DNA from 4 places in the Pseudomonas sp. AC211 genome. Region 1 is predicted to be linked to each of the others. Evidence: predicted binding sites of a transcription regulator. Region 1 holds the regulator's gene; each other region holds the start of a gene.
What was found. Region 1 encodes FliA, which starts transcription of late flagellar genes. Its sites were predicted from a motif close to CTAAAGTTTNNNNNNNNNNNGCCGNTAA; they were not measured.
Positions count from the first base shown of each region.

Region 1 (7,602 bases):
TTCAGGCGTTCGGTGGCGTCGGTGATTTGCGACACTTCCTTGGCATGTGGAACGCGTGGGTCAAGCTGGAAGTTGACGATGGCGTTGTGCAGCTCACGCGTCAGTTTTCCCACTTCGTGGTAAAGACCACGATCACGCACTTTGTTGAGCTCATGAATGAGCTGCACCGCTTCGCCAAAATTACCTTTCTCAAGGCTATCAACGAGCTCGCGGGCATTGGATTTTAGGGACGACTCAAGGTCGCCCATGGGTAGATCGTCGTGCGCCATATTGCCCCCACGGCCGGGATCAGCCGTTAACACGCTCGAAGATTTTTTCGATCTTCTCTTTCAGCACTTGAGCTGTGAACGGCTTCACTACGTAGCCATTCACCCCGGCCTGCGCCGCTTCGATAATCTGATCGCGCTTGGCCTCGGCGGTCACCATCAGCACCGGCAGGTGCTTGAGACGGTCATCGGCGCGAACCGCACGCAACAGGTCGATACCGGTCATACCCGGCATGTTCCAGTCAGTGACGAGAAAGTCGAAGCTGCCGCTTTGCAGCATGGGTAAAGCGGTGGTTCCGTCATCAGCCTCAGCGGTGTTGGTGAATCCCAAGTCACGCAAGAGGTTCTTGATGATCCGTCGCATCGTTGAGAAGTCGTCAACGATGAGGATTTTCATGTTTTTGTCCAAGTCGACCTCCGTACAGTCCTAAACGCACCCAGCACCTGGATGCGCGTTGAATCGAGAAACTGGCAGTGCCGCTCAGCTAGCGCGCCACTCGCTCAAGCGTGCACGCAAACGAGCGGCACACTGGCTATGCAACTGGCTGACCCGCGATTCGCTGACCCCCAGCACTTCGCCAATTTCCTTGAGATTCAGTTCTTCGTCGTAATACAGCGACAACACCAACTGTTCACGTTCAGGCAGTCCAGAGATGGCCGCCGCCAATGCCGATTGGAAGCGTTCATCTTCCAGATCGCGCGAAGGCTCGAAGTGGGTAATGCCAGCGTCTTCACGCAGACCTGTGTGCTCGCCGTCCTGAAGAAGGTCGTCGAAACTGAACAAGCGGCTGCCCAAAGTGTCGCCAAGAATGCCGTAGTAATCCTCGAGACTCAATTGGAGTTCGGCCGCAACTTCTTGATCTTTAGCGTCTCTACCCGTTCGGGCTTCAATTTTTCGGATTGCGTCACTGACCATGCGACTGTTGCGGTGCACCGAACGCGGTGCCCAATCGCCCTTGCGTACCTCATCCAGCATAGATCCACGTATGCGAATGCCGGCGAAAGTTTCAAAACTGGCGCCTTTGCTGGAGTCGTATTTCTTTGACGCTTCAAGCAGACCGATCATGCCGGCCTGGATCAGATCTTCCACCTGCACGCTTGCCGGCAAACGTGCCAGCAAGTGGTAGGCGATGCGTTTGACCAGAGGCGCGTAACGCTCGATCAACTGGTGCTGGGAGTCCTGCGCCTGTGCCTTGCTATACATACGGAGCCCATTGCCTGATGTCATACGGCCGTATCAGCAAGCGGTTGCTGGACCAGACGCTCCACGAAGAACTCCAAGTGCCCACGCGGATTGGCTGGTAACGGCCAGGTGTCGACCTTCTGCGCGATGGCCTTGAATGCCAGCGCGCACTTGGAGCGAGGGAAGGCCTCATAAACTGCGCGTTGCTTCTGTACCGCCTTGCGTACCGACTCGTCGTAAGGCACAGCGCCGACGTATTGCAAGGCGACGTCGAGGAAACGATCAGTCACTTTGGTCAGCTTAGCAAAGAGGTTGCGACCTTCCTGTGGGCTGTGCGCCATATTGGCGAGTACGCGGAAACGGCTCATGCCGTGGTCGCGGTTCAGCAGTTTGATCAGGGCGTAGGCGTCGGTGATGGAAGTGGGCTCATCGCACACCACCACAATCACTTCCTGGGCCGCGCGCACAAAACTCACCACCGCATCGCCGATACCGGCGGCGGTGTCGATCACCAATACGTCGAGGTTGTCACTGATGTCGCTGAACGCCTGAATCAGGCCAGCGTGTTGCATGGGCGTGAGCTGCACCATGCTTTGCGTGCCGGAGGCTGCCGGCACGATGCGGATGCCGCCCGGCCCTTGCAGCAGCACGTCGCGCAGCTCGCATTCGCCACTGATGACGTCGGCCAGGGTGCGCTTGGCCGACAGGCCCAACAGCACGTCGACGTTGGCCAAGCCGAGGTCGGCGTCCATCAGCATCACACGCCGACCGAGGTCAGCCAGGGCCAGGGAAAGATTGACCGATACATTGGTCTTGCCGACGCCACCCTTGCCGCCAGTCACCGCGATCACCTGTACGGGATGCATACCCATGTTATCTACACACCTTGTCTAGCTCGACTGAGGCCACTTGGCTGATTACGTTCAGGCCCGGCACCGGGCCCACCTGAACGACTAAATTTCGTTACTGCCTTGCTCTACAGCGAATCAGCCTGCGCGACGCGCCGGGTTCTGGTACAGCCCGGCGAACATGTCGGCCATGGCGTCTTCACTGGGCTCCTGAGGCGCCTGCAAACTCACGGCGCGACTCACCAACTGATGACTGCGTGGAACATGCAGATCATCTGGAATGCGCGGACCGTCTGCCAGATAGGCTACCGGTAGATGCTGGCTTATAGCCAGACTTAAAACCTCGCCCAAACTGGTCGCTTCATCGGCCTTGGTAAGAATACAGCCAGTCAGACCGCAACGCTTATAGCTATGGTAGGCCGCCTTGAGCACTTGGCTCTGGCTGGTAGCGGCCAGAACCAGATAATTTTTCGATTTGACCCCACGACCCGCCAAGGTTTCCAACTGCATGTGCAGCGCCGGATCATTGCCCGGCAAGCCGGCGGTATCGATCAGCACCACACGTTTGCGCGCCAATGGCTCCAGCGCTTGGGTCAACGAGGTGCCGGGATCCACTTGCGTCACCGACACATTAAGAATGCGGCCCAAGGTTTTCAGCTGTTCCTGAGCACCGATGCGGTAGCTGTCCATGCTCACCAGCGCCACGTGTTGCGCGCCGTATTTCAAAACATAACGCGCCGCCATTTTTGCCAGTGTAGTGGTTTTACCCATACCAGCCGGGCCAACCAGCGCGATCACACCGCCCTCTTCCAGCGGCTCGACTTTTGGCGTTTTGATGGCGTGGGCCAGGTGGGCGAGAATCATGCGCCAGGCCTGACGTTGCTCGGACACTGCAGACACCCGCTCCAGCAGCACGCGCGACAATTCTGCCGGCAAGCCCATGCGTTGCAGACGACGCCACAGCGCAGCCTGTTGCGGACGGCGACTTTGCATCTGACCCCAGGCCATCGAGCCCAGTTGCACTTCAATCAGCTCGCGCAGGCCGTTCAATTCGAAACGCATGGCATCAAGGCTGCGCTGGTCGGTTGCCACCGCCTTCGCAGGTTCTGGCGCAGGCGCGGCAGCCGGTTTTGGCCGCTCTGGGCGAACGAACGAGGCCGGCAATTCTGGCGCCACGATGGATTCGTTGGCGAACAACTGGCCGTCTTTCATTTTTTCGCCGGCCACACGGGTGGCCAGATCGGCTTGCGCCGACACCAGCATCGACTGCGTGCGACGCAGCTCGTTCTCAAGCTCAGGGTTCGGCTGGCGGGCAGGCATCACCGGCGCCTGGTAGTCCAGGGCCGCGGTCAGTTCCACGCCTCCGGCGACACGGCGCGTGCCGATGATGGACGCATCGGCGCCCAGCTCATCGCGAACCAACTTCATGACTTGACGCATATCGGCGGCGAAAAAGCGTTTAACTTGCATGACCTAAGCCTCAGTTCAGTTCTGACCCACCGTGGCAACGATGGTGACCTGCTTGTTGTCTGGGATTTCCTGGTACGCCAACACGTGCATGGTCGGTACTGCCAACCGTGCGAACCGCGAGAGCATCGCCCGAACCGGACCGGCTACCAGCAGAATCGCTGGCTTACCGAGCATTTCCTGGCGTTGCGCGGCGTCCACCAGGGAACGCTGCAGCTTCTCGGCCATGCTCGGCTCCAAAAGAATGCCATCCTCGGAGCCTTGACCGGCCTTCTGTAGGCTATTTAGCAATATCTGTTCCAACCTGGGTTCCAAGGTGATCACAGGCAGCTCCGGCTCTAGTCCCACAATGCCTTGGACGATTGAGCGCGACAGCGCGACGCGAACTGCGGCCACCATGGCGGCGGGATCTTGACTCTTCACGTTGCTGATGGCTTCGGCAATGGAACGGATATCCCGCACCGGTACCTGCTCTTGCAGCAACGATTGCAGGACCTTGAGCAGAGTCGACAGCGACACCACGCCCGGAACCAGTTCTTCCGCCAGTTTCGGCGAGCCCTTGGCCAGCAGCTGCAGCAGTTGCTGCACTTCCTCGTGGCCGAGCAATTCATGGGCATGTTTGTGCAGCACCTGGTTCAGGTGCGTGGCGACCACGGTGCTGGCGTCCACCACGGTGTAGCCCAACGACTGCGCCTGATCGCGCTGGAACTGGTCGATCCACACCGCTTCCAGGCCGAACGCCGGATCTTTGGCGGCCACGCCGTTGAGCGTGCCGAACACCTGGCCAGGATTGATCGCCAATTCGCGATCCGGGTAAATCTCCGCTTCGGCCAGGCTTACGCCCATGAGCGTCAAACGGTAGGCGTTGGGCTGCAAATCGAGGTTGTCGCGGATGTGCACCGAGGGCATGAGGAAGCCCATCTCTTGTGAGAGCTTTTTGCGCACGCCTTTGATCCGCGCCAGCAACTGCCCACCCTGGTTACGGTCCACCAGCGGAATCAGGCGATAACCCACTTCCAGGCCCACCATGTCCACTGGCGTTACGTCGTCCCAGCCGAGCTCTTTAACTTCTTGCGCGCGCTGAGCCGGCAGCAGCTCTTGTTGACGCTGAACCTCGGCCACTTCGGCAACTTTCTCTTTGCGTTGCTTGTTGGCGATCCAGTACGCGCCGGCAGCGGCAACCAGGCCGAAGCTGAGGAACGAGAAATGCGGCATGCCGGGCACCAGGCCCATGGCGATGATCAGGCCCGCCGCCACGCCCAAGGCTTTCGGTGAGGCGAACATTTGCCGGGTAACTTGCTGGCCCATGTCTTCCGAGCTGGAAACACGGGTCACCATGATCGCCGCGGCGGTAGACAGCAGCAGCGATGGAATCTGCGCCACCAGACCGTCACCGATAGTCAGCAAGGTGTAGATGCGGCCGGCGTCGCCAAAACTCAGGTCGTGCTGGACGATACCGATGGCCATGCCACCGATCAGGTTGATAAACAGAATCAGCAGACCGGCAACGGCGTCACCGCGTACGAACTTGCTCGCACCGTCCATGGAGCCGTAGAAGTCGGCCTCTTGCGATACTTCGCTGCGGCGCAGCTTGGCTTGCGCCTGATCGATCAGGCCAGCGTTGAGGTCGGCGTCAATCGCCATTTGTTTGCCGGGCATGGCGTCGAGGGTGAAGCGCGCGCTAACCTCGGAGATACGGCCGGCACCCTTGGTCACTACGACGAAGTTGATGATCATCAAAATCGCGAACACCACGATACCGACCACGTAGTTACCGCCGATCACCACCTCACCGAAGGCCTGAATCACCTTACCGGCGGCGTCGTGGCCTTCCTGACCGTGCAGCAATACAACGCGGGTCGAGGCCACGTTGAGCCCCAGCCGCAGCAGCGTAGCGGCCAGCAAAATGGTCGGGAATACGGCGAAATCCAGCGGTCGCAAGGCGTAGATCGCCACCAGCAGCACGACGATGGCGAGCGCCAGGCTGAAGGTAAACAGCACGTCCAGAATGAACGGTGGCACCGGCAGCATGACCATACCGAGCATGACCACCAGCAACAGCGGAATGCCGATATTGCCCTGACGCAACCCCGCCAGGTTGCCCCGAAAATCCCCGATCAGTTGTGCGCGATCTATTGCCACAAGCCCATTCCTCGCCATTCAAACTTTTGACGCAAACGCGTCGCTAGCGGGGCTTTTGCAAGAAGTCGTCCAACTTCTTGAAGGGAGGCAAGGTTCTTTGTTTTCAGGTCCGGCCAATCGAGGCTGAAGCCTCTCCCACAATGGAATTCGCGAGCCTGTGGGATTTGCAAGAAGTCGTCCAACTTCCTGAAGGGAGGCAAGGTTCTTTGTTTTCAGGTCCGGCCAATCGAGGCTGAAGCCTCTCCCACAATGGAACTCGCGAACCTGTGGGAGAGGCTTCAGCCTCGATTGGCTATTCGTCGCGACGCAGGTCTGGCGGAATGGGCAGATCTTTCAGCGGATCAGGCCGCTTGCCCTTGCCGGAGCGGAATTGGCGCAATTGGTAGACGTAGGCCAACACCTGCGCCACCGCCAGATAGAGCCCCGCCGGAATCTCGCGGTCCAGATCAGTGGAGTGGAAAATCGCCCGCGCGAGGCCAGGCGATTCCAGCACCATCACTTTGTGTTCGTTGGCGATCTCGCGAATCTTCAGCGCCACAAAGTCGCCACCTTTGGCCAGCAGCACCGGCGCCCCGCCTTGCTGCGGGTCGTACTTGAGCGCGACGGCAAAGTGCGTCGGGTTGGTAATGACCACGTCGGCCTGGGGCACGGCGGCCATCATGCGGCGCTCGGCCATTTCCCGCTGCATCTGGCGAATACGCTGTTTGACCTCGGGCTTGCCCTCGCTGTCTTTGTATTCGTCGCGCACTTCCTGTTTGGTCATCAGCATTTTTTGCCGGTTGTCCCAAAGCTGGAATGGCACGTCGACGGCGGCGATAAAAATCAGCCCCCAGGCCATCCACATGGCGCTGCGCCCGACCACCGTGATGCTGTGCATGATCGCCGCTTCTAGCGGTTCATGGGCCAGGGCCAACAGGTCGCGCTTGTCGGCGTTGAGCACCGCCAGCGCCACCATCAGCACCAAGGCGAACTTGGCCAGGGCTTTGAGCAGCTCCAGACCGGCCTTGGCCGAGAACATGCGCTTGATGCCAGGCAACGGGTTGAGCCGCCCGAAGTTGGGCGCCATCGACTGCGGCGAGAACAGCCAGCCGCCTAGGCCAATCGGCCCAAGAATCGAGGCCACGAGCAGCACGACGAAGAACGGGAACAGCGCCATTAAGGCGATGTAAATGGCATTTTCAAACTGCAGCGCCATGCTGCCGTTATCCATCAACAGCTCACGGCTGAGGGAGAAATTCTCTTTCATGATGGTGGCCATGGCATCGCCCATGGCGCCGCCGTAGCTCATTAGCGCGCCAACGCCCGCCACCAGCACCACAAAAGTGTTGAGCTCGCGCGAGCGCGCGATCTGGCCCTTCTCTCGCGACTCGCGGCGTCGCTTGTCCGTGGGCTCTTCGCTCTTCTCCGCGCCATTCTCGTTCTCGGCCATGGCCTATTTCGCCTGTACCAATTCGCGTAGCAACTGCAGGGCATCGCTGACCATCAGTTGATAGTGAGAGAGAAAGTCCGACAGGCTGATCCAAATGATCACAAAGCCCATCACCAGGGTGAGCGGAAAACCAATCGAGAAAATGTTCAGCTGCGGCGCCGCCCGCGTCATCACACCAAAGGCGATGTTAACGATCAACAGCGCAGTAATGGCCGGCAACACCAGCAACAAACCGGCGCCCAGCACCCAGCCCAGACTGGTGGCGAT
Region 1 covers NZ_OZ409830.1:1,495,442-1,503,043, reverse strand. The annotation lists gene ACZZZP_RS07335 (protein phosphatase CheZ) at 1-269, opposite strand, end outside; gene ACZZZP_RS07330 (chemotaxis response regulator CheY) at 289-663, opposite strand; gene fliA (RNA polymerase sigma factor FliA) at 748-1,494, opposite strand; gene fleN (flagellar synthesis regulator FleN) at 1,491-2,321, opposite strand; gene flhF (flagellar biosynthesis protein FlhF) at 2,436-3,767, opposite strand; gene flhA (flagellar biosynthesis protein FlhA) at 3,783-5,900, opposite strand; gene flhB (flagellar biosynthesis protein FlhB) at 6,199-7,335, opposite strand; gene fliR (flagellar biosynthetic protein FliR) at 7,339-7,602, opposite strand, start outside.

Region 2 (7,602 bases), 3.2 Mb from region 1:
GCCGCCAATCAGGTGCGGGCGGGTGTCGCGGTTGGCCTGGGAATGGATAAACAGCACGGTTTCGCCGACCTTGGCGGTCATGGCGTTTTCGCCGGTCAGCGCACCGACGCGGCCGTTGAACACCACGTGGCTCGGCGTGAGGGTGCGCATGACGGCGCGGGTGTCGGCGTAACCGGCGATGGCGTTGGGGTATTCCTTGTACTTGCCGTCCGGTCCTTTCGGGATATACAGGTCGAACTCGCCAATGGTGTACGCGCGGTCGTAGTGTAAGGCCTGGCCCGCCGGGTCTTTGAGCCCCTCACGCGGAAGCACCATCAGCGTGCCGCTCATGCCCGACACCACATGCCACGGCACCATGCCCTCGGGCGCGCAGTGATAAACAAAGGTGCCGCTGCGGTCGGCTTTGAAGCGCAGCACGGTTTCCTGGCCTGGCGAAACGAAGGTCAACTTGGCGCCACCCAGGCTCCGGTGGCGGCGTGAAAATCGATGTTGTGCGCCAGGCTGTTGGTCGCCGGATTTACCAGCGTCAGTTCAACGTAATCGCCCTCGTGCACCACCATGGTTGGGCCCGGCATCGAGCCGTTGAAGGTCATCGCCTGTAACGTGGTGCCCTGGTTGTCGACGACCATTTTTTTCTCTTCGATGGTCATTCGGAACTGCACCACCTTCGGCGCGCCGGTGTCGACTTGCTGGTGGGCGTGAACCTGCGGTGGCGCCACCAGGTCAACCTTGACCCGTTGCAAGTTGTCGGCCCCGCCTGCCATTACCGTGCCTGCCAAGCCAAGCGCGACGGCCATTACCAGCGGTTTGATGTGGTTCATTCCAAGCTCCATCAGCGATTGAGTTTGCCGGCCATTGCAGGCCATCAACCCGTCGCTGATGTTGTCTTGGAGCAATGCCCAACCACTGCTTCGCAGAATCGAGCGATTTCGCACAGGCGCAGTCGCCAGGTCGGACAGATGCCAGCGGGCTGACTAGAATGAGCCCCTGCGTTTTTTCACCAAGGACTTCCATGACCAGCGCCAACCCGCGCCGCGGGTATCTACTCGGCATTTGCGCCTACACCATCTGGGGCCTGTTCCCGCTGTACTTCAAAGCCATCGCGCAGGTGCCTGCGCTGGAAATCATCGTGCACCGCGTGCTCTGGTCGGCGTTGTTTGGCGTGCTGTTACTGCTGGTGTGGAAGCATCCGGGCTGGTTCGGCGAGCTGCGCAAAAACCCGCGTCGATTCGGGGTGCTGGTTCTTGGCGGCGCGCTGATCGCAGCCAATTGGCTGACCTATGTGTGGGCCGTAAACAACGGCCACATGCTCGACGCCAGCCTCGGCTACTACATCAATCCGCTGATCAACGTGCTGCTGGGCATGGTGTTATTGGGCGAGCGTTTACGGCGCCTGCAATGGTTGGCGGTGGCGCTTGCGAGTATTGGCGTGGCGCAGCAGCTATGGCTGGCCGGCCATGTGCCGTGGATTTCGCTGATGCTGGCGCTGTCGTTCGCGTTTTACGGGCTGATCCGCAAACAGGCGCCTGTAGCCGCCCTGCCCGGCCTGGTGGTGGAAACCTGGCTGTTGGTGCCGTTCGCCATTGGCTGGCTAATGCTCAGCCCGGACGCGTTGAGCCGGCAACCGGACTTCTGGACCAGCACCCAGTGGCTATGGCTGGCGGCGGCCGGCCCGGTAACGCTGGTGCCGCTGCTGTGCTTCAACGCAGCCGCGCGGCACTTGTCCTATGCGGCGCTGGGCTTCCTGCAATACGTGGCGCCGACGCTGGTATTGCTGCAAGCCACCTTGCTATTCGGTGAACACCTGAGCCCAAGCACGCTGACCGCCTTCGCCTTTATCTGGGCGGCGCTGGCTGTCTACAGCGTCGACGCCTGGCGCAGTTTGCAGCGCAGCAAACTGCCCGTCGCCTGACCGGCATCGCGCAGCCGAGGTTATTCCTCGCTGCGCAACACCAGCTCAACCATCAAGTCATCGGCCAGTGTTTCCAGGCGCGCCTGCAGCACATCGAGTGACAAACTCAGCGGAACCGCCAGCGTCGCCTCGGCATGAAACAGCGGCTCGTTGCTCATGGGCGCCGGCACTACATCGGTAACCAGACTCTCCACGTTCACCTCCAGCTCGCTGAGCACGCGGGTGATATCGCGCACGATGCCGGGCCGGTCGTTGCCTACCAGGTCGAGCAAAATCGGCTTCCACGCGTGCGCCGGGTCGAGGCCGCTTTCGGCCAGCAGTACGCGAATGCCCTGGCCATCCAACGCTTGCAACGCGGTGACCAGATCGTGGTGCCCTTCGGCAGGAACGCTCACTTTCAGAATGCCGGCGAACTGCCCCGCCATGCGCGACATGCGGCTCTCCAGCCAGTTGCCGCCGTGGGTTGAAATGCAGCTGGCGATCTTTTCCACCAAACCGGGCTGGTCTTCGGCAATTACGGTCAACACCAAATGCTTCACGGTTAACTCCTTGCTGTGATTAACGCGGCGTCCGCCACATCGTAGGAGCCAGCTTGCTGGCGATAGGGGCGAACGCAATTCGAAATCGGTGATTGCAGGGTTCGCCAGCAAGCTGGCTCCTACAAAAAGCGCTGTCAGGTCAGGCTGAGCCAGTAGGTCAGGTACACCTCGTCTTTCACATAACCCAGGCTTTCGTACAACGCCTGGCCAGCCAGATTGGTTTTCGCGGTTTCCAACTGCAAGCCGCAGGCGCCGGTTGCTTCGGCATGGGCGCGGGCAGCATTCATCAGCAGTTCGCCTACACCTTGGCGGCGGGCCGACGGGCTTACGAACAAATCGCTGAGCAACAACGCAGGCGCCAGGGCCAAAGAGGAATGAAAGGGATAAAGCTGCACGAAGCCCTGGGCCGCACCGGCCTCGTCACGCGCCAGCAATACGGTGGAATCACCCTTATGCAGACGAGCGGCGAGAAAGCCTCGAATCTCATCCAGCGGACGCGGCACCTCATAGAACTCAAGATAACCGGCGAACAACGAGGCGAGGTCGTCAAGGTCGCGGGTTTGGACGGCGTGAACGGGCATACATGGCGCTCCTAAAGGGCTTGCGCGAGTATAGGCAAAAGCCTACGAGCGCTGTCGAGCAAGGCGAAAAAGGTAGTAACACTACAAAATCGTGTACGAAACGAAGATTTTTGTGGAACAAAAGCGCTTTTTTTTGAGAACATCCGCGCCCCCGTTGTGACTGCCGAGGCCATAGCTGGTCGCAGTTCGACGCATGCCCGCTGATTTTCCACCGATCATGATGTAGTATGCCGCGCCTCGGACTACAAGACGGCCAACGCCGGGTCCGTACAGGGCTATCCGCAGTGAGCTATTGAGTACAGCTAAGAGCTGAGCAGAGAGGCAAGTAATGACTGAGCGCGTTCAAGTCGGTGGCCTGCAGGTCGCCAAAGTCCTGTTCGACTTCGTAAACAACGAAGCTATTCCCGGCACCGGGATTTCTGCCGAGCAGTTCTGGAAAGGTGCAGAGAGCGTCATCAATGACCTCGCACCGAAGAACCACGCACTACTCGCCAAACGTGATGAGTTGCAGGCCAAGATCGACGCCTGGCACCAGGCACGTGCTGGTCAGGCGCATGACGCCGTGGCTTACAAAGCCTTCCTGCAAGACATTGGTTACCTGCTGCCAGAAGTCGCAGATTTCCAAGCCACTACCCAAAACGTCGACGAAGAAATCGCCCACATGGCCGGCCCGCAGCTGGTAGTGCCGGTGATGAACGCGCGTTTCGCCCTCAACGCCTCCAATGCCCGCTGGGGATCGCTCTACGATGCCCTGTATGGCACCGACGCGATCAGCGAAGAAGGCGGCGCCGAGAAAGGCAAGGGTTACAACAAGGTTCGCGGTGACAAGGTAATTGCCTTCGCCCGCGCTTTCCTAGACGACGCCGCGCCGCTGGCTGCCGGCTCGCACGTTGATTCCACCGCCTACAAAATCGTCGACGGCAAACTGGTGGTCGGCCTCAAAGGCGGCAGCAACACCGGCCTGCGCGACGATGCGCAACTGATCGGTTTCCAAGGCCCGGCCAATGCACCCGTAGCCGTGCTGCTCAAGCACAACGGCCTGCACTTTGAAATTCAGATCGACGCGTCCAGCCCCATCGGCCAGACCGACGCGGCCGGCGTGAAAGACGTGCTGATGGAAGCGGCGCTGACCACCATCATGGACTGCGAAGACTCCGTAGCCGCCGTGGATGCAGACGACAAAACCGTCATCTACCGCAACTGGCTCGGCCTGATGAAGGGCGACCTGGCCGAAGAAGTGGCCAAGGGCGGCACCACCTTCACCCGCACCATGAACCCCGACCGCGTCTACACCAAAGCGGACGGCAGCGAGTTGACCCTGCACGGTCGCAGCCTGTTGTTCGTGCGTAACGTCGGCCACCTGATGACCAACCCGGCCATTCTCGATGCCCAAGGCAACGAAATTCCGGAAGGCATCCAGGATGCACTGTTCACCAGCCTGATCGCGGTGCACAACCTCAACGGCAACACCAGCCGCAAGAACACCCGTACCGGCTCGGTGTACATCGTTAAGCCAAAAATGCACGGCCCGGAAGAAGTCGCCTTCACCAGCGAAATCTTCACCCGCGTCGAAGACGTTCTGGGCTTGCCACGCAACACCCTGAAAGTCGGCATCATGGACGAAGAGCGCCGCACCACCGTCAACCTCAAGGCGTGTATCAAAGCCGCCAGCGAGCGCGTGGTGTTCATCAACACCGGCTTCCTCGACCGCACCGGTGACGAAATCCACACCTCCATGGAAGCCGGCCCGGTTGTGCGCAAGGCCGCCATGAAAGCCGAGAAGTGGATTGCCGCCTACGAGAACTGGAACGTCGATATCGGCCTGGCCACCGGCCTGCAAGGTCGCGCCCAGATCGGTAAAGGTATGTGGGCCATGCCCGACCTGATGGCCGGCATGCTTGAGCAGAAAATCGCTCACCCACTGGCCGGCGCCAACACCGCTTGGGTGCCGTCGCCGACCGCCGCTGCATTGCACGCGCTGCACTACCACAAGGTTGACGTGTTCGCCCGTCAGGCCGAACTGGCCAAGCGCGAGCGTGCCTCGATTGACGACATCCTGACCATCCCGCTGGCGGCTAACACCAACTGGTCTGCAGACGAAATCCAGAACGAACTGGACAACAACTCGCAGGGCATTCTGGGTTACGTCGTACGCTGGATCGACCAAGGCGTCGGCTGCTCGAAAGTGCCGGACATCAACGACGTTGGCCTGATGGAAGACCGCGCCACCCTGCGTATTTCCAGCCAATTGCTCGCCAACTGGCTGCGTCATGGCATCGCCAGCGAAGAGCAGATTGTGGCCAGCCTCAAGCGCATGGCGCCGGTGGTTGACCGTCAGAACGCCAACGACCCGCTGTACCGTCCGCTCGCTCCGAACTTCGACGACAACATCGCTTTCCAGGCTGCCCTGGAATTGGTGATCGAAGGCGCCAAGCAACCGAACGGCTACACCGAGCCGGTTCTGCACCGTCGTCGTCGTGAATTCAAAGCCAAAAACGGCCTGTAACTCACTCGACAGCGGCACAAAAAAAACGCCCTTCGGGGCGTTTTTTTATGGGTATTCCTCGGCGATAGCTGCCTGATGGCACCTGGCCCTCCACCCGTCCCGGAAAAGCCCTACAGACAACCAGACCAGCGGGCATACGGAAAACTTAAGCCGCCCAGCTAAATGCCGATAAAAATGTACCGCGACCTATACAATGGTCAGCTGGTGACCAATAAAAGATAATTAGTTTCATTTGGAAACTTTTCCTCTGCCGCAGTCTGGAAACAAGTCCATGTTCAAAAATATGCCGCTGACGTTGAAGCTTTCCCTGCCGCCCGCCGTGGCGCTTATCGGCCTGCTGCTCTTCGTGGTCTACACCGGCATTCAACTGAGCAATAACGACACCCGCCTCGTCGCGCTGGAAAAACAGAGCTACCCGACACTGGAAAACGCCGACGCGGTGATCTTCCAGTTTTCCCGTATCCCCGGCCTGCTCAACAGCGCCGTTGCGGCCGGCGAAATGGAAACGCTCAACGACGCTCGCAAAGTGATCGACGAAATCAACGTCAAGCAGCAAGCCCTGCAGACGTTGGTGAACGATCAGCCGCAACGACGCGATGAGTTACGTGCCTGGACCGCCGCCGTAAAGAGCTATGCCGACAACGCCTTCTCGGCCACCGAACAACTGCTCAAGGGCACAGCCTTTGAAGACCTGCGCGCCAACCTCGACCGCATGGCCAACGACCTGCAACTGGCGCAGAAAGCCGGCGAGCAGTTTCGCGCCCACGCCTATGACGATTTCCAGACCAGCCTGGCGCAAACCCGCACTGACAATGCCACCACCACTCGCGTCGGTTACGGCCTGAGCATCGCGCTCATTTTGCTGGTCAGCATCGGTTCGGTGATGGTCATTCGCAGTGTCATGAGCAACATCCATGGCGTGATCGACTCGTTGAAAGCCATTGCCAGCGGCGACGGCGATCTCACCCGCCGCGTGACGGTGGAAACGAACGACGAAATCGGCGTGATGATCAAACTGTTCAACGGTTTCCTCGACAAGCTGCAAGGCACCATCCGCCAGATCGTCAATGCTGCCAGCCCACTGGGCGATATGTCCAAGGAGCTGTACCGGCTAACCCAGGGCGCCGAAGAAAACGCCCGCTCGCAGCAGGGTCACACCGACTCCATCAGCCGCGACATTGCCACCATGACCGGCAGCATTCAGGAAGTGGCGCAGCGTTCGCAACAGGCCTCCCACGAGGCGGGCGCGGCGTCGAAACAAGCCGAAAGCGCGCGCCAGAACATCGGCAGCCTGTCCTCCAGCATCAGCGACCTGGGCAGTAGCGTCATGGGCTCGGTTCAGGCCATGGAGCAATTGGAAGAAGAAACCCAGCAGGTGGGCTCGGTGCTCACGGTCATTCGCAGCATTGCCGAGCAAACCAACCTATTGGCCCTGAACGCCGCTATTGAAGCCGCGCGGGCGGGCGAGCAAGGTCGCGGCTTTGCCGTAGTGGCAGACGAAGTGCGCAACCTGGCGCAGAAGACCGCAGCCAGCACGGCTGAAATCCAGAACATTATTCAGCGCCTGCAAAACAGCGCCAATGGCGTGCTGAACGTAATGACGCAGAACGGCCAGAAAGCCCAGGCCAGTATCGAACGCTCGGTGGCTGCCACCGAAACCCTGGACGCTATCGCCCAGGCTGTTCGCCAGATTGACGAGTTGAATGCCGGCATCGCCCAGTTCACCCAGGAGCAGATCGGCCTTTCCAACTCCATTCAAAAAGACACAGAAGTGTTGCAGAGGGATACGCAAGCAACCACACACGGGGCCGATGCGACCGCACGCCTTGGCGAGCAGTTGGTCAGCACCGGGGACCATTTGCGCGCCGCTACGGCCCAATTCCGCGTTTAACACGAGAGCACCAGAATGACCCAACTTCGAGTATTCACCCTCGCAGCCTGCCTTGCGAGCACACCGGCGTTTGCCTTGGACCAAGGCGAATATCGCTTTAACGGTTTCGGCACCGCCGGCATTACCCACCTGGGTGGTGAAGACGATGGCCGCAGCTACGGCGTGAACGGCCA
Region 2 covers NZ_OZ409830.1:4,678,125-4,685,726, forward strand. The annotation lists partial or broken gene nirK (copper-containing nitrite reductase) at 1-821, opposite strand, end outside; gene rarD (EamA family transporter RarD) at 1,013-1,912, shown strand; gene ACZZZP_RS21985 (glycine cleavage system transcriptional repressor) at 1,933-2,451, opposite strand; gene ACZZZP_RS21990 (N-acetyltransferase family protein) at 2,586-3,032, opposite strand; gene ACZZZP_RS21995 (malate synthase G) at 3,361-5,538, shown strand; gene ACZZZP_RS22000 (methyl-accepting chemotaxis protein) at 5,810-7,429, shown strand; gene ACZZZP_RS22005 (hypothetical protein) at 7,445-7,602, shown strand, end outside.
Region 2: a site for FliA is predicted at 5,683-5,710, ahead of ACZZZP_RS22000 (methyl-accepting chemotaxis protein). Genes of this name have one in related genera too.

Region 3 (7,602 bases), 3.2 Mb from region 1:
TGCTCGGCGCCTGCGTGCTGATGTTTGTCGGCGCGCTGTTCGTGACCAAGCGTCGGCTGAACCCGCCTTCGCGCCTGTCGAAAGGCCCGTGGATGCGCCTGCCGAAAAGCCTGCTGATGTTTGCTGCCAGCTTCTTTATCGCCACCTTGCCGGTGGCCGGCATTCTGCCTGCGGCCTTTGGCGGCTGGGTGCTTGCGATGGTGCTGGCGATTGGCGTGGCGTGGGGCGTGTCGGAATTGTTCTTCGGCATGACCTGGGGCGGGCCGATGAAGCACGCCTTCGCCGGTGCCCTGCACCTGGCCTGGCACCGTCGCGCCGAGCGTTTTGGCGGTGGCCGTTCCACTGGGCTGAAAGCCCTCGACCTGTCCAATCCCAACGCGCTTTTGGGCGTGGAAAAACCCACCGACTTCACCTGGAACCAACTCCTCGGTTTCGACGCCTGCGTGCAGTGCGGTAAATGCGAAGCGGCGTGCCCAGCCTTTGCGGCGGGGCAACCGCTGAATCCGAAAAAACTTATTCAAGACATGGTCGTCGGCCTGGCCGGCGGCACCGATGCCAAGTTTGCGGGCAGCCCATACCCAGGCAAACCGGTGGGCGAACATGCAGGCGGCCCGCATCAACCCATCGTCAACGGCCTGGTCGATGCCGAAACGTTGTGGTCGTGCACTACCTGCCGCGCGTGCGTGGAGGAATGCCCGATGATGATCGAGCACGTCGATGCCATCGTCGACATGCGCCGCCACCTCACGCTGGAAAAAGGCGCCACGCCGAACAAGGGCGCCGAAGTGCTCGACAACCTGATCGCCACCGACAACCCCGGCGGCTTCAACCCCGGCGGCCGGCTGAACTGGGCGGCGGATTTGAACCTCAACCTGCTCAGCGAAAAACACACCGCCGACGTGCTGTTCTGGGTCGGCGACGGCGCCTTCGATATGCGCAACCAACGCACCCTGCGCGCGTTCGTGAAAGTGCTGAAGGCCGCCAATGTCGACTTCGCCGTGCTCGGCCTGGAAGAGCGCGACAGCGGCGACGTGGCCCGGCGCCTGGGCGACGAAGCCACCTTCCAGAGCCTGGCCAAACGCAACATCGCCACCCTGGAGAAATACAGCTTCAAACGCATCGTCAGCTGCGACCCGCACAGTTTCCATGTGCTGAAAAACGAATACGGCGCGCTCGGCGGCCACTACCAAGTGCTGCACCACAGCACCTTTATCGCCGAACTGATCGCCGCGAAAAAACTCAACCTTGGCCAGCACAAAGGCGGCTCCGTGACCTATCACGACCCGTGCTACCTCGGCCGCTACAACGGCGAATATGAAGCGCCACGCGACGTGCTGCGCGCCCTGGGTATTGAAGTGAAAGAAATGCAACGCTCGGGTTTTCGCTCACGCTGCTGCGGCGGCGGTGGCGGCGCGCCGATTACCGACATTCCGGGCAAGCAGCGGATTCCGGACATGCGCATGGTCGACATCAAAGAAACCGGCGCCGAATTGGTAGCCGTGGGTTGCCCGCAATGCACCGCGATGCTGGAAGGTGTGGTCGAGCCCCGGCCGCAGATCAAAGACATCGCCGAGCTGGTGGCGGAGGTGTTGGTGGAGGCGCCCGTGGTGGCGGTTAAGCGCGTGGCGGAGGGAGTGGAATGATGGATCTTTGTTTGCTGCTACCCCCTCACCCTAGCCCTCTCCCCCAGGGGGGCGAGGGGACGAATCGCGCGCGAATTAACTCCCCTCGCCCGCTTGCGGGAGAGGGGCTGGGGGTGAGGGGCCTTGGGCTCTTTCCCGCCCGCCGGAGCACCGCCCATGTCTGACCTCATCCGCCGCAACCCCCACGCCGAGCGCATCGCACGCAACCGCCTGCACCCGTTGCACGCCACCTTGCAGCGCAGCGAAACCAGTTGGATGGGCCCCAACGGCGTCATCCGCAAGAACCCGCATGCGGTCGGCTTTATCGGCCCCAACGGCATCAAGCGCATCGACCGCAGCGGCGTGCAGCAGGGCGGCACCACCAAGCGCTCCAGCCAGAGCGCCGTGGTGCAACTGCCGTTGCACACGGTGCCGGCGCCGAGCTTTTACATCGTCGTGGTGCCCGACATGGTCGGCGGCCGCCTGACCGCCCACGACCGCGACCTTCTAGGCCTGGCCCACAAGCTCGCCGGCAGCGCAGGCGCCGTGTTGGCCGTGGTATTTGGCGAGCACAAAGAAAACAGTTTCGACACCGCTGGCGTCGATCGCCTGCTGCACCTCGACGGCTCGCTTTACAGCGGCTACGCCCCCGAACAACAGGTGCAAGCCCTCACCGCCATTGAGCGGCAATTCCAGCCGCGTCATTGGCTGCTGCCCGACAGCCGTACCGGCGGCGGCGAGCTGGGGCGTCGCCTGGCGGCGCAGTTGGGCGAACGTCCGGCTACGCGCGTGTGGCAAGTGACTGACGCGCAGTGCATCGGCCGCGCCGGTGCCGGCCAGCAAGACCTGCAACGCCCGCTCGCCCGACTGATTCTGGCCGCCAGCGAATGCGCCGAGCCGGTCAGCGAAACCCGTCACGAAGCGCAGGTCATTACGCTTGAGCACGACGTCGCCCGTTGCCTGCCGCGTATCGAAGACCTCGGCGCCGTGGCAGTCGACCCCGCCGCCACGCCGATGGCCGAGGCGGAATTCATTCTGTCCGGCGGCAACGGCGTTAAAGACTGGGACCTGTTCCACCGCACCGCCGTCGCCCTCGGCGCCACCGAAGGCGCTTCACGCGTGGCGGTCGACGACGGCCATATGGCACGCAACCGCCAAGTCGGCGCGACCGGCACCTGGGTGACGGCGCGGGTGTACCTGGCTGTCGGTATTTCCGGCGCCATCCAACACCTGCAAGGCATCGGCGCCTGCGACAAAGTGGTGGCGGTCAACCTGGACGCTGGCTGCGACATGATCAAACGCGCCGACCTGTCCGTCATCGGCGACTCGGCGGCCATTCTTGCCGCCCTAATCGAACGCATGGCCGCGCACCGCGCCGGAGGCAATCGCGATGCAGCCTAAGCCACTCTCAGTGTTGTGCCTGGTGTCCATCGGCGCCCACCCCACCTCCGGCCGCGCCCGCCGCGCGCCGAGCAGGATTCCCGTGCCGTCGAGCTTGGCTTGCGCTTGGCCGGCGAACAGCTGCGCGTGCTGCACGCCGGCGACGCCCAGCAAGACGCCTTGCGCGCCTACTTGGGCATGGGCCTGAACGAACTCAGCGTGCTGCAACAGCCGGACGGCGCCGACGCGCTGCCCGTGCTGCTCGACTTCCTCAAAGGCAGCAAGGCGCAACTGGTACTCACAGGCAGCCAGGCCGAAACCGGCGAAGGTTCGGGCATGTTGCCGTACCTGCTGGCCGAGCAATTGGGCTGGCCCTTGGTGGTGGGCCTGGCCGAAGTGGAGAAGGTTGAAAACGGTGTAGCGCAGGTGCTGCAAGCGCTGCCTCGCGGTCAACGCCGGCGCCTGCAAGTGCGCCTGCCGTTTCTTGCCAGCGTCGACAACGCCGCCCCGGTCGCCCGGCAAAGCGCCTTCGGCCCAGCCCGTCGCGGCACCTTGAGCGCCGATGAAGTGGAAGTGCTCGATGATGACTTGCTCGCCAGCGCCACCTTTCAACCGGCACGGCCGCGGCCCAAACGGCTGAAAGTGATCAAAGCCAAAACCGGTGCCGAGCGCATGAAAGCGGCAACGGCCAAGGCAGCAGGCGGGGGAGGCCAGGTCATCAAGGATGTCAGTCCAGAGGAAGGCGCCGAAGCCATATTCAAGCTGCTGCTGGAGGAAGGCGTTATCCGCTGAGTTCGATTTTACAAATGGTTACGGTTGGAAGGATCAGAAAAAGCCCAAGTTCTTCAATGACTTGGGCTTTTTTTTTGGGCCGCTCCGCTTAAGGCTATTAGATGCGCTGCCGATACTCGGCTAGTTGGTAAGCAGGGCTTATCGCTTTTGTTTCTGGTACCTGAAGGATGCTTTTTATGACGCTTCGCTCGATGAACATAACCCCCCGCGCTTCACTCTCCTTTGGCCTCATCGCTCTGGTGATGTTCTTTCTTGGCGGGTTTGCCTTGCTGCAAATGAGCAGCATGCGTGAGCAGTCTGCGGAAGTGGACCAGTCCTGGCTGCCGAGCGTGCTGGCGCTGAACACCATGAGCGAAAGCGCCTTGCGCTTGCGAACCCTGACCTTGCGGATGCTGCTGGTGCGCGATCCTCAGGCAATCAAAGACAACGAAGCCCGTGCCGAGCAGATGAAAACCGACATGCTCGCCGCGCAGGCGCGCTATGAAGCCTTGCTCGATGGCGGCGATGAGCAGGGTTTGTATGAAACGTTCAAAACGGCGCAGAGCGGTTATTTGCGTGAGCAAGGCCGGGTGGTGGAATTGTCGCGGCAGAACAATATTGACGACGCGGTGCGCATCGTCAGCGGCGAAATGAGCGTGCAAGGCGACGCCATGGCCAAAGCCCTGCGCGCCCTTGGCGAATACAACACCCAAGGCGCCAACAAAGCCGCGGACGAAGCCAGCGCCACATTTTCCAGCGCGCGCACGTGGGTCGTTATCACTTTGGTCTTTGCCGCTCTGGCCACCGTCGTGCTGGCCATACTTCTGACGCGCAGCATCGTTCAACCGTTGACCCGCGCCTTGGGCGTGGCGGAAACGGTGGCGGGTGGCGACCTCACCGAGCGCATCGAGGTAGAAGGTTCGGACGAACCCGCCCGCCTGCTCGGCGCCTTGCGCACCATGCAGCAAAACCTGCGCAACACCATTCAGGGCATCGCCGACTCATCCAGCCAGCTGGCTTCTGCTTCCGAAGAGCTGAGCGCTGTGACTGAGAATTCCACGCGCGGCCTGCATCAGCAAAACGACGAAATTGAACAAGCCGCCACTGCCGTCAACGAGATGACCACGGCCGTGGAAGAAGTCGCGCGCAACGCCGTTATTACCTCCGAAGCCTCGCGCGAATCCGACCGCACCACCCAGCGTGGTCGCGAGCAGGTGCTGGAAACGGTGAACTCGATTTCCAGCCTGGCCGACGATGTCACCACCTCCGCCGACCAGGTACTGCAATTGGCAGGCAAGGTGCGCGACATCAGCCAGGTGCTCGACGTGATCCGCTCTATTGCCGAGCAGACCAACCTGCTGGCCCTGAACGCCGCCATTGAAGCCGCGCGCGCCGGTGAAGCCGGGCGTGGCTTTGCCGTGGTGGCCGATGAAGTGCGCGCCTTGGCGCACCGCACGCAACAGTCCACCCAGGAAATCGAACAAATGGTTGGCGGCATTCGCAACGGCGCCGATCAGGCCGTTAATGCCATGCAGAACAGCAACCAGCGCGCGCGCAGCACGCTCGATGTAGCGCGCGGAGCCGGTAGCGCGTTGGACGAAATCGCCGTGGCCATTTCGGCCATCAACGAACGCAACCTGGTAATCGCCAGCGCCTCGGAAGAACAAGCGCAGGTGGCGCGGGAAGTTGACCGCAACCTGACCAACATTCGCGATTTGTCGTTGCAGTCCTCAGCGGGGGCGAATCAAACGGCGGCGGCCAGCCAGGAGTTGTCGCGGCTGGCGGTGGGGTTGAATGGGATGGTGGCGAAGTTCAGGGTGTGAATCGGCGTTAAGGCGACAAGCATCGCGGCTAAAGCCGCTCCACAGAAATTGCAAAACCTGTGGGAGCGGCTTTAGCCGCGATCCTCGAGCCGTTGCGCCGGCCCTCACCCCCGCCCTCTCCCCGCAGACGGGAGAGGGGGACTGACCGAGCAGGCCGCGAGTTAGGTGATCGGTTCCCCTCGCCCGTTTACGGGGAGAGGGGCTAGGAGCTAGGGGTGAGGGCTGGGGCCATCACTGGGTCTTGATCCCATACAAATACGGCGCCGGCGCAGCCCCAAATTGCTCAGCAACCGCTCGCTATACCAGTCGATAAAATTCACCACGCCAAATTCATACGTCTTCGAATACGGCCCCGGCTGATAAGCGGTGGAGTTGATGCCGCGCTGGTTTTCTTCGGCCAGGCGACGGTCCTGGTCGTTGGTGGCGTCCCACACTTGGCGCATGCGCACCGGGTCGTAGTCCACGCCTTCAACGGCGTCTTTGTGCACGATCCACTTGGTGGTGACCATGGTTTCCTGGGCGCTGATCGGCCACACGGTAAACACGATGATGTGGTCGCCCATGCAGTGGTTCCACGAGTGCGGCAAATGCAGGATGCGCATGGAGCCCAGGTCGGGGTTTTTGATGCGGCCCATCAATTTGTTGCAGCCTTGTTTGCCGTCCAGGGTCATCGACACGGTGCCCTTGAGCAGCGGCATCCGCACGATGCGGTTACGCAGGCCGAAGCTGGCGTGGGCGTATGGAATTTTTTCGGCGTCCCAGGCGGCAGCGGAAGCGGCGACGTGGTCTTTGAAGGCCTGGTCGGCGCGCGGGTCGGTGACGTCGTCCCATTCCAGCAAGGTTTTCAGCAGCTCAGGGTGCGAGCCGTTGCAGTGGTAGCACTCGCGGTTGTTTTCGATCACCAGCTTCCAGTTGGCTTTTTCCATCAAGGTGGTTTGCACCGCCACCTTGGTGTTCTCCATGTCGTAGGGCTCCATGTAATGAGCCAGGGTGGAAAGGAATTCATCAATGGCCGGCGGGTTCTCGGCCAGCGACACGAAGATGTAGCCGCCCGCGACTTTCACATGCACCGGCTTGAGGCCGAATTTCTTCATGTCGAAGTCGTCGCCCATTTCGGTGCCCGCATACAGCAGGCGGCCGTCGAGTTCGTAGGTCCACTGGTGGTACGGGCACACCAGCTTGGCGACTTTGCCTTTCTCGCCGGTACACAGGCGCGAGCCACGGTGGCGGCATACGTTGTGGAACGCATTGACCACGCCGTCGGCGCCGCGAATCACCACGATCGGGTTTTTGCCCAATTGGAAAGTCAGGTAATTGCCCTTGGCCGGGATCTCGCAGGTCATGCCGGCGATCAACCATTCCTTGTGGAAAATCTCCTGCATATCGATATCGAACAGGCGCTCGTCGCTGTAAAACGGCTGCGGCAGCGAATAGGTGCGCTCGCGGTTTTGCAGCATTTCGGCGGTGGCCTTGCGTGCCGGCTCCAGCGGGTCGCCCAAACTCAGGGTGGTGGTATCCATGGCTCTGTCCTCATGGCTGATCGCGGTGTGCGCGCAGCGAAAATTGGCGGTTGGTGTTCACGCAAGGCGCTTGTGTGACGCGCTCTAGATTGAGGTGGAGTGTGGAGTCGGGCGCGTTGATGGCCTTATCCATGGACGACACGGCCGAATCCGTTTCCGACGCGCCAGCCCCGATGGTTGGGGGCTGGTCGCGGTGAGCATGCCGATGTCGCAGATAGGTAAGTGAGCCACTAGGCGCATGCCCACAATCGGCGCCATAGTCCCGGGCACAAGACCCAGGCAACCCTAAGCGTCAGCGGGAGCGAACATGTCCAACACTTTCCTCAATCCGGTCAACACCCAGACCTGGGCCAACGGCCGTCACCTGGTGCGTTGCGTCAAAGTGATCCAGGAAACCTGGGACGTGCGCACCTTCTGCTTTATGGCCGACCAGCCGATCATGTTCTTCTTCAAGCCGGGGCAGTTCGTCACCCTGGAACTTGAAAT
Region 3 covers NZ_OZ409830.1:4,722,585-4,730,186, reverse strand. The annotation lists gene dgcB (dimethylglycine demethylation protein DgcB) at 1-1,643, shown strand, start outside; gene etfA (electron transfer flavoprotein subunit alpha) at 1,800-3,023, shown strand; partial or broken gene etfB (electron transfer flavoprotein subunit beta) at 3,013-3,794, shown strand; gene ACZZZP_RS22165 (methyl-accepting chemotaxis protein) at 3,971-5,596, shown strand; gene gbcA (glycine-betaine demethylase subunit GbcA) at 5,806-7,116, opposite strand; gene gbcB (glycine-betaine demethylase subunit GbcB) at 7,424-7,602, shown strand, end outside.
Region 3: a site for FliA is predicted at 3,883-3,910, ahead of ACZZZP_RS22165 (methyl-accepting chemotaxis protein). Genes of this name have one in related genera too.

Region 4 (7,602 bases), 770 kb from region 1:
CTTGGTCGATCTCGGTCATTTGTCGCTGCACGCCCTGGTTGGTGCGGATGGCGATGTCGGCGGTGTTCTCCGAAGAGTCGCTGACTTTCTGCACCGAGCCCACCACATCACGAATCATGTTTTGCAGCTTGTTGGAGGAACGTGTTGAAGCCGTTGGCGATTTGCCCCAACTCGTCGGCGCGGTCCACTTGCAGGCGCTTGGTCAGGTCGCCGTCGCCTTTGGCGATGTCGTCCAGCATCACCACCATCTGTTTCAGCGGACGGGCAATGCCGTAGCCGACGAACCAGATCACCAACAGGCCGATGCCGGCAATCACCAGGCCCACCAGGGTCATGCCGAGGGTGTCGGTTTGGCGTTGGTCGTTGAGTTTCTGGTGCAGGGCGTTGAGTTCGGCATACACGGCTTTTTCCGGTACTTGCAGCACGAGGGTCCAGCGGCTGCCGGTTTCGGCGATGTTGAATGGCATCAGCAATTGCAGCTCGCCGGTGTCTTTGTTGGTGCTGAAGGTCGCCTGGCCCAGCGGCAGCGATTTTACGTCGCCAATGCCCGGCAGCACTTCGGTGCTTGGCGCGCCGAGTTTGCTGGGGTCTTTGGTGTAAGCAACGATGCGGCCGTTGTTGGAAATCAGGCCCAGCTCACCGGCGCCGTCGTAAAGCTTGGCGTCTTCGGTTTTAAGCAGTTCCTGAATGAAGTCGACGGTGAGGTCGGCACCGACGATGCCTTTGAATTGGCCCTTGGCCAGAATCGGCACGTTGAACGAGGCGAGCATGACCATCTTGCCGCCCATTTCGTAAGGAGCCGGATCGATCAGGCAGGTGCGTTTGGTTTCGCGCGGGCAGAGGTAATACTCGCCGGCACGCACGCCGGTGGGCAGCAGCTTGCTGCTTTCGATATCCGGGCCGAGGGTGTCGAGGGTCAGGCTGCCGTCCTCTTTGCGGTACCACCAGGGAATAAAACGCCCGATGTCGCTGGCGCCCTTGGCGGTCTGCCCGGCGTAGGCGGCGTCATTGCCGTCAAACGCGCCAGGCTCCCAGCCGATATAGGCGTCTACCAGTTTCGGATTCTTTTGCAGGGCGTCGTGCAGCAGGTTGAGTAACTCTTCCCGCGACAGGCTCACCGCCGGCGCGCCGCTGCTGTCGGTTTCGCCCACCAGAGCATTGGTTTGCGCGACGCCGGCGGCGATGACCAAGGGATATTCCAGCTCACGCAAAATTTGACTGACCTGCGCCTGGGCCAGTGTGGTCAGACGCTGGTGAATCATTTCTTCCAGCAACGACTGGGTGCTGGTTTTCACCATGTCCTGGGTGCGCGCACCGGCGAATAGCGAATACAGCACCAGCGCGGCCACGACAGCCAGCACGCTGGCACCGGCCAACAGGGCCACGGAGAACTGGATGGATTTCAAACGCATGAACACCCCCACATCGGACTTTGTTGGCAACCTGTCCCTGGCGTATCGGCCGCCTGCGGCGAAAGCATGAGCGGCGGACATGTGTAGCAAAGATGGCCGATTGCCAGAGCGCAAGTGTGGTTGTTCTGCAAAGGTGGGCGCACTAGCATACGAACCCGTTTATGGAGGACCGGTATGAAGCACTCTTTTCGTTTGACGGTAGTGGCCGCAGGCCTGCTACTGAGCGCCTGTCAGGCGGTCAACACCACCAGCGGCGACTCTGTTGGAGTGGGACGCAAGCAATACATGTTCAGCATGCTGTCGACCCAAGAGGTCAACCAGATGTATGCGCAGTCGTACCAACAAACTCTTAGCGAGGCCAAAGGCAAAGGCCAGCTGGACAAGACCAGCGCCAACGCCAAACGCGTTGACGCAGTGGCCAAACGGCTGATTGCCCAAGCGCCAAAGCTGCGTCCGGATTCGGCGCAGTGGGCGTGGGAAGTGAACCTGGTCGACAGCGAAGAGCTCAATGCCAACTGCGGCCCTGGCGGCAAGATCATTGTGTACAGCGGCCTGATCGACCAACTGAAACTCACCGATGACGAGCTGGCCGCGGTCATGGGCCACGAAATTGCCCACGCCCTGCGCGAGCACGGCCGCGAGGCCATGTCCAAGGCCTACGGCATGGAAATCGCCAAGCAAGGGGCCGGCGCATTGCTGGGGCTGGGCGAAGATTCGATGGCCTTGGCCGACACGGTTGTGGAGTACAGCCTGACGCTGCCCAACAGCCGCGAGAACGAAAACGAAGCTGACCTTATCGGCCTCGAACTGTCCGCCCGCGCCGGTTACAACCCCAATGCAGCGGTAACCCTGTGGCAGAAAATGAGCCAGGCCAGCGAAGGTTCACCACCTGAATTCATGAGCACGCACCCGGCCAGCAGCAGCCGCATCGCCTCGTTGCAGGCGGCGATTCCGAAAGTTGAGCCGTTGTATCAGCAGGCCAAACCGAAGTAATGAAATCCTTGGGAGCGGCTGGCGGTATTGGTTAGCCGCGCTTGGTCAGGCTTAGAAACGGCGACTGACCTATCGCGGCTAAAGCCGCTCCCACAGGTTTTTTGTATTGGTTCAGGGCAACGCTACTTCGGCGAACGGCCAGGTCACCAAACCCAGCTGTGAGCGGAAGCTTTCCATGTCGAAGATGGTGCACAGCTCTTCGATTTCACCGCCGCAGGTCAGCGTCCAGCAGGCCATGGCCGAAATGCTCAGCACTTTGTCACTGGCGGGATAACCGAGGGTGGGTTTTTCCAGCGTGCCGATCAGGGTGCTCCAGGTGAACACCTTGTTGCCTTCGGCCAGCATTTCCTCGACCACTACAACCAAATCGGGCATGGCGCTGCGGATGTCGACGACCATCTGCCCAAAGGCTTCGCTGTCGAGCGGGCGGCCAACGAACGAACTTTTGTAGATAAAGCTTTTGCTGTGCAGTTGTTCAGCGAGGGCGATTCGACCTTTATTCCATGACAGGTCGATGTGGTGGCGGACCAGCCTTTTCATATCATCCAATGACATAGCGGCGCTCGGCAGAGTTGGGCTAGAAGGGCTTCCTTTAACCAGAAGCAAGCCTAGCGGACTCTGCCTGGCGCCGCTGTGAATCGGCATTGGCCGAAACGCCAGTAACCTGGCGTCAGATAGTGGTGCGGGTTAAGCCATGCCGCTCGCTTGCAGTGCTCGGTAAATCGCGATGCCTGCGAGGATGAAAAACGCGCCAGCGGCCAGGCGTCGAATCAAGGTGAGTGGAAGTTTGTCGGCAGCGAAATTGCCGGCCAATACCACCGGCACGTTCGCCAGCAACATGCCCACGGTTGTGCCAATGATCACCAACCACAGCTCGGGATATTGCGCGGCGAGCATGACGGTGGCGATCTGCGTTTTATCGCCGATTTCAGCGAGAAAGAACGCAATCAGAGTCGTGAGGAATGGGCCAAAGCTACGGGCCGTAGTCGTTTCGTCGTCATCGATTTTGTCCGGCACCAGGGTCCACAACGCGGTCGCGGCAAAGCTCACGGCGAGAATCCAGTGCAGAACCACATCGGAGAAAAATCCGCTGACCCAAGCGCCCACCGCGCCGGCGGCCGCATGGTTGGCGAGGGTAGCCACAACAATGCCGGCAATGATCGGCCAGGGTTTACGGAACCGCGCCGCCAAAATCAGGGCGAGCAGCTGGGTTTTGTCGCCAATTTCAGCCAAGGCGACAATAACCGGTTGGAACGAGAAGGGAATCAAGCATCAGGCTTCCTCAGGGGCGGGTAGACACGGCTATGACACGTACTTCTTCCCGCCCCGGGTAAGGAGTTACGTGTCATAGGTCTTGTCAAACCCCTGGGTCCGTCTAGGCGGACCTTGGGTCGCACGCGCCATGCTCTGAGGAGCAAGTATGTTGACGCGTGCCGGGCGAAGCGCTGGCAATTGCAGTGCTTGCGGGAGACTACTCCCCTAGGACGGAGCGGATTCTGCCCGAGGAAGCTGTAAGCGGCAAGCCAAAGTTAATGCCGTTTGGCTCGGTAAACGCGAAAACCCTGACCTTCCCCCAGCGTGGCGCACGGGCCCAGATGCTGTTCGATGAGCGGCGGATATTTCAGAAAACTGTTGGCCACCAGGCGCAGTTCACCTTTGTGCTCCAGGTGTTTTACCGCCTTGCGCAACAGCTCTTCCGTGGCGCGGTAATGGGTGTGCACGCCTTCGTGGAAAGGGGGATTGGTCAGAATGGCCATCAGGTTTTTCGGCGCGGCATCGATGCCATCGCCGGTGATCACATCCGCCTCAAGGCCATTGGCCGCCAGCGTTAAGCGACTGCTGGCCGCCGCGAACGCATCGACATCCAGCAGCGTGACCGAACTCTCTGGATAACGCCGTTTCAGCACCGCGCCCACCACGCCAGCGCCGCAACCGAAGTCGAGCATGTGCCCGCTCGGCAGCTTGTCTAGGTGCTGCAGAAACAGTGCGGTGCCGCGATCCAAACGGCCGTGACTGAATACGCCCGGCAAGCTGAGGATGGTCAGCGGGCCGTCATCCAGCTCCAGCTCGTAGCGCTGCGCCAGGGCATTCAAATCCGGTGCGGCCGGTGCGTTTTCCACCGTCACTTGCCACAGCTGACAGTGCCGCGCGCTGTCGAGTTTGCGTGGGCTGCCGAAGGGTTGCAGTTGCTTGGCCGCACGCTCGATCCCGGCGCGTTTTTCACCCACCAAAAACAACTGGCGACCGGCCAGGCGCGACGCCAACACCGTCAGCAGGTAATCGGTCAGTTCGCGAGACTTGGGCAGAAACACCACGGCGGCATCAAAGGGCTGATCGCTCGGCGCCACGCCGAAATGGCAGCGCTGGGCGAAGCGCTCGCTCAGGTTGTTGTGGTCGCCGGCATGCCAGCTCCAGCCATGTGCAGCAGGCAGTTCGCCGAGTAAACCGTCAGCCGGCAAACCCGCCAACAGCACGTTACCGGTGAACAGTTCGGGCTGACGCAGCAGCACTTCGCTTCGCGGGTCCATGGGCGTCTCCTTGGATGGGGGCGGCAAAAAGCGGGGCAGCTTAGCCGACCTGTCGTTTCGGCGCACCGAGGAAAAATGCCTCGGCGTTTTCGCTCAGTTGGCCAACGATGCGCTGGCGCGCTTCGCGGCTTCCCCACGCGCTGTGGGGCGTGACGATCAGCCGTGGAATGTCGTTCGCCAGCAACGGATTGCCAGCGCTCGGCGGTTCCTGGCTCAGCACATCCGTGGCCGCGCCGCCGAGATGACCCCGGCGCAATGCATCAGCCAATGCTTGTTCATTGACCAGGCCACCACGGGCGGTGTTCAGCAAAAATGCGCTGGGTTTCATCAGCGCCAGCTGCGGTGCGTCTATCAGGTTGCGGGTGTGTTCGTTGAGCGGGCAGTGCAGGGTCAATGCGTCGACTTGCGGCAGCAATTGCTCCAGCGGCAGGCGATTTTCACGGGGCGGCCGTCCCGGCAATTGCCCCAGCAACACGCGCATGCCAAACGCCTCGGCCAGCTTCGCCACCGCGCTGCCCAATTCGCCATGACCAAGCAGGCCGAGGGTTTTACCTTCCAGTTCGACGATGGGGAAATCCAGCAAACAAAACTGCTTGGCCTGCTGCCATTTGCCTTCTCGAATCGCCTGTTGGTAATCGGGCAAACGGGTCGCTAAGGCCAGCAGCAACATCAAGGTGTGTTGCGCCACTGAAGGCGTGCCGTAACCCTGGCAGTTGCACACCACCACGCCGTGTTCACGGGCGGCAGCGAGGTCGACATTGTTGGTGCCGGTGGCGGCCACCAACACCAATTTCAGCGCCGGGCAAGCGGCGAACGTTTCAGCGCTGAGAGGAACTTTATTCGTGATCACCACCTCGGCGTTTTGCACGCGTTCGGCCACTTGCTCGGGCGTGCTGCTGGCATGCAGCGTCAGCTCGCCGAAGGCGGCGCGCAGTGGGGCGAAGTCGAGGTCGCCGAGGTCGAGGGAGTCGTGATCGAGAAACACGGCGCGGCTGCGGCTGGTCATCAGCTGTACCTTTTTTGCGGTCGGGGGAGGGCGTATCGTGGCCAGCCTAACAGACTGCGGAGCGCCACTTATGTACTGGACGGAGTTTCTAACCGTTGCCCTGATTCACCTGTTGGCAGTGGCCAGCCCCGGCCCGGATTTCGCCGTGGTGGTGCGCGAAAGCGTGGCCAATGGGCGACGCGCCGGCACCTGGACCGCACTCGGTGTGGGCTGTGCAATCTTTCTGCACGTTACCTATTCGCTGCTGGGCATCGGGCTGATCGTGTCGCAATCGATTGTGCTGTTCAGTGCGCTGAAATGGCTGGCTGCGGCGTACCTGATTTACATCGGCATCAAGGCCCTTCGCGCGCAGCCGGCGAAGCCCGGCGACGAGCAACAGCAAGCCGTTGAACCGGTCCAGCGCAGCGCCCGCAGTGCGTTTGTCAGCGGCTTTGTCACCAATGGTTTGAACCCCAAAGCCACGCTGTTTTTCCTCTCGCTGTTTACCGTGGTCATTAACCCGCACACGCCGTTGCTGGTGCAGGCGGGCTACGGCGTTTACCTGGCCGCCGCGACGGCTACGTGGTTTTGCATGGTGGCGTGGTTGTTTAGCCAGGAGCGTGTGCGCGCCGGGTTTTCGCGCATGGGGCACTGGTTTGATCGGGCGATGGGCGTGGTGTTGGTGGGGTTGGGGGTGAAGGTGGCGTTGGCGCGGATGCCGTAATGATCAAAAGCCCTGTAGGAGCGGCTGGGCGCCATTCCGATTAGCCGCGATGCCCTTGACCTGAAAAGCATCGCGGCTAAAGCCGCTCCCACAATAGTAATGCGTAAAAAAAGCCAGGCATCAGAGCCGGGCTTTTTCATTTCTGGCGAAGCGTTACAACAGCTCAACCGCCACCGCAGTCGCCTCGCCACCACCAATGCACAGCGACGCCACACCGCGTTTGCCGCCGGTGTTTTTCAGCGCGTTGATCAGCGTGAGGATGATGCGCGAGCCCGTCGAACCCACCGGGTGGCCCTGGGCGCAGGCGCCGCCGTAGACGTTGACCTTGGCGTGGTCCAGACCGTGTTCGCGCATGGCGAGCATGGTCACCATGGCAAACGCTTCGTTGATTTCAAACAGGTCGACGTCGTCTTTGTTCCAGCCGGTTTTGGCGAACAGATTGCTCATGGCGCCGATGGGCGCGATGGTGAATTCGCTGGGGTCTTGGCTCTGGGTGGCGTGACCGACGATTTTTGCCAGCGGCTTCAAACCACGACGCGCAGCCTCTTCGGCTGTCATCAGCACCAGCGCGCTGGCACCGTCGGAAATCGAGCTGGCGTTGGCGGCGGTGATGGTGCCGTCTTTGCGGAACGCCGGTTTCAGGCCGGGAATTTTTTCCAGATTGGCGTTCAGCGGCTGCTCGTCATCCTTCACCACGACCTCGCCTTTTCGGCTGGTAACGGTGACCGGCACGATTTCGGCGGCCAGCGAGCCGTCGGCAATGGCTTTCTGCGCGCGCTTGAGCGACTCGATGGCGTAGGCGTCCATCTCTTCGCGACCGATGCCGTATTTGTCGGCGGTTTCCTGAGCGAACGAGCCCATCAAGCGACCAGTGCGGGCGTCTTCCAGGCCGTCGAGAAACATGTGGTCTTTCACCTCACCGTGGCCCATGCGCAGGCCGGAGCGGGCTTTTTCCAAGAT
Region 4 covers NZ_OZ409830.1:722,012-729,613, forward strand. The annotation lists gene ACZZZP_RS03510 (hypothetical protein) at 1-118, opposite strand, end outside; gene ACZZZP_RS03515 (methyl-accepting chemotaxis protein) at 108-1,412, opposite strand; gene ACZZZP_RS03520 (M48 family metallopeptidase) at 1,587-2,405, shown strand; gene ACZZZP_RS03525 (ketosteroid isomerase-related protein) at 2,517-2,960, opposite strand; partial or broken gene ACZZZP_RS03530 (TMEM165/GDT1 family protein) at 3,093-3,678, opposite strand; yybP-ykoY riboswitch at 3,765-3,898, opposite strand; gene ACZZZP_RS03535 (methyltransferase) at 3,935-4,933, opposite strand; gene ACZZZP_RS03540 (2-hydroxyacid dehydrogenase) at 4,974-5,939, opposite strand; gene ACZZZP_RS03545 (LysE family translocator) at 6,010-6,642, shown strand; gene ACZZZP_RS03550 (thiolase family protein) at 6,796-7,602, opposite strand, start outside.
Region 4: a site for FliA is predicted at 1,455-1,482, ahead of ACZZZP_RS03515 (methyl-accepting chemotaxis protein). Genes of this name have one in related genera too.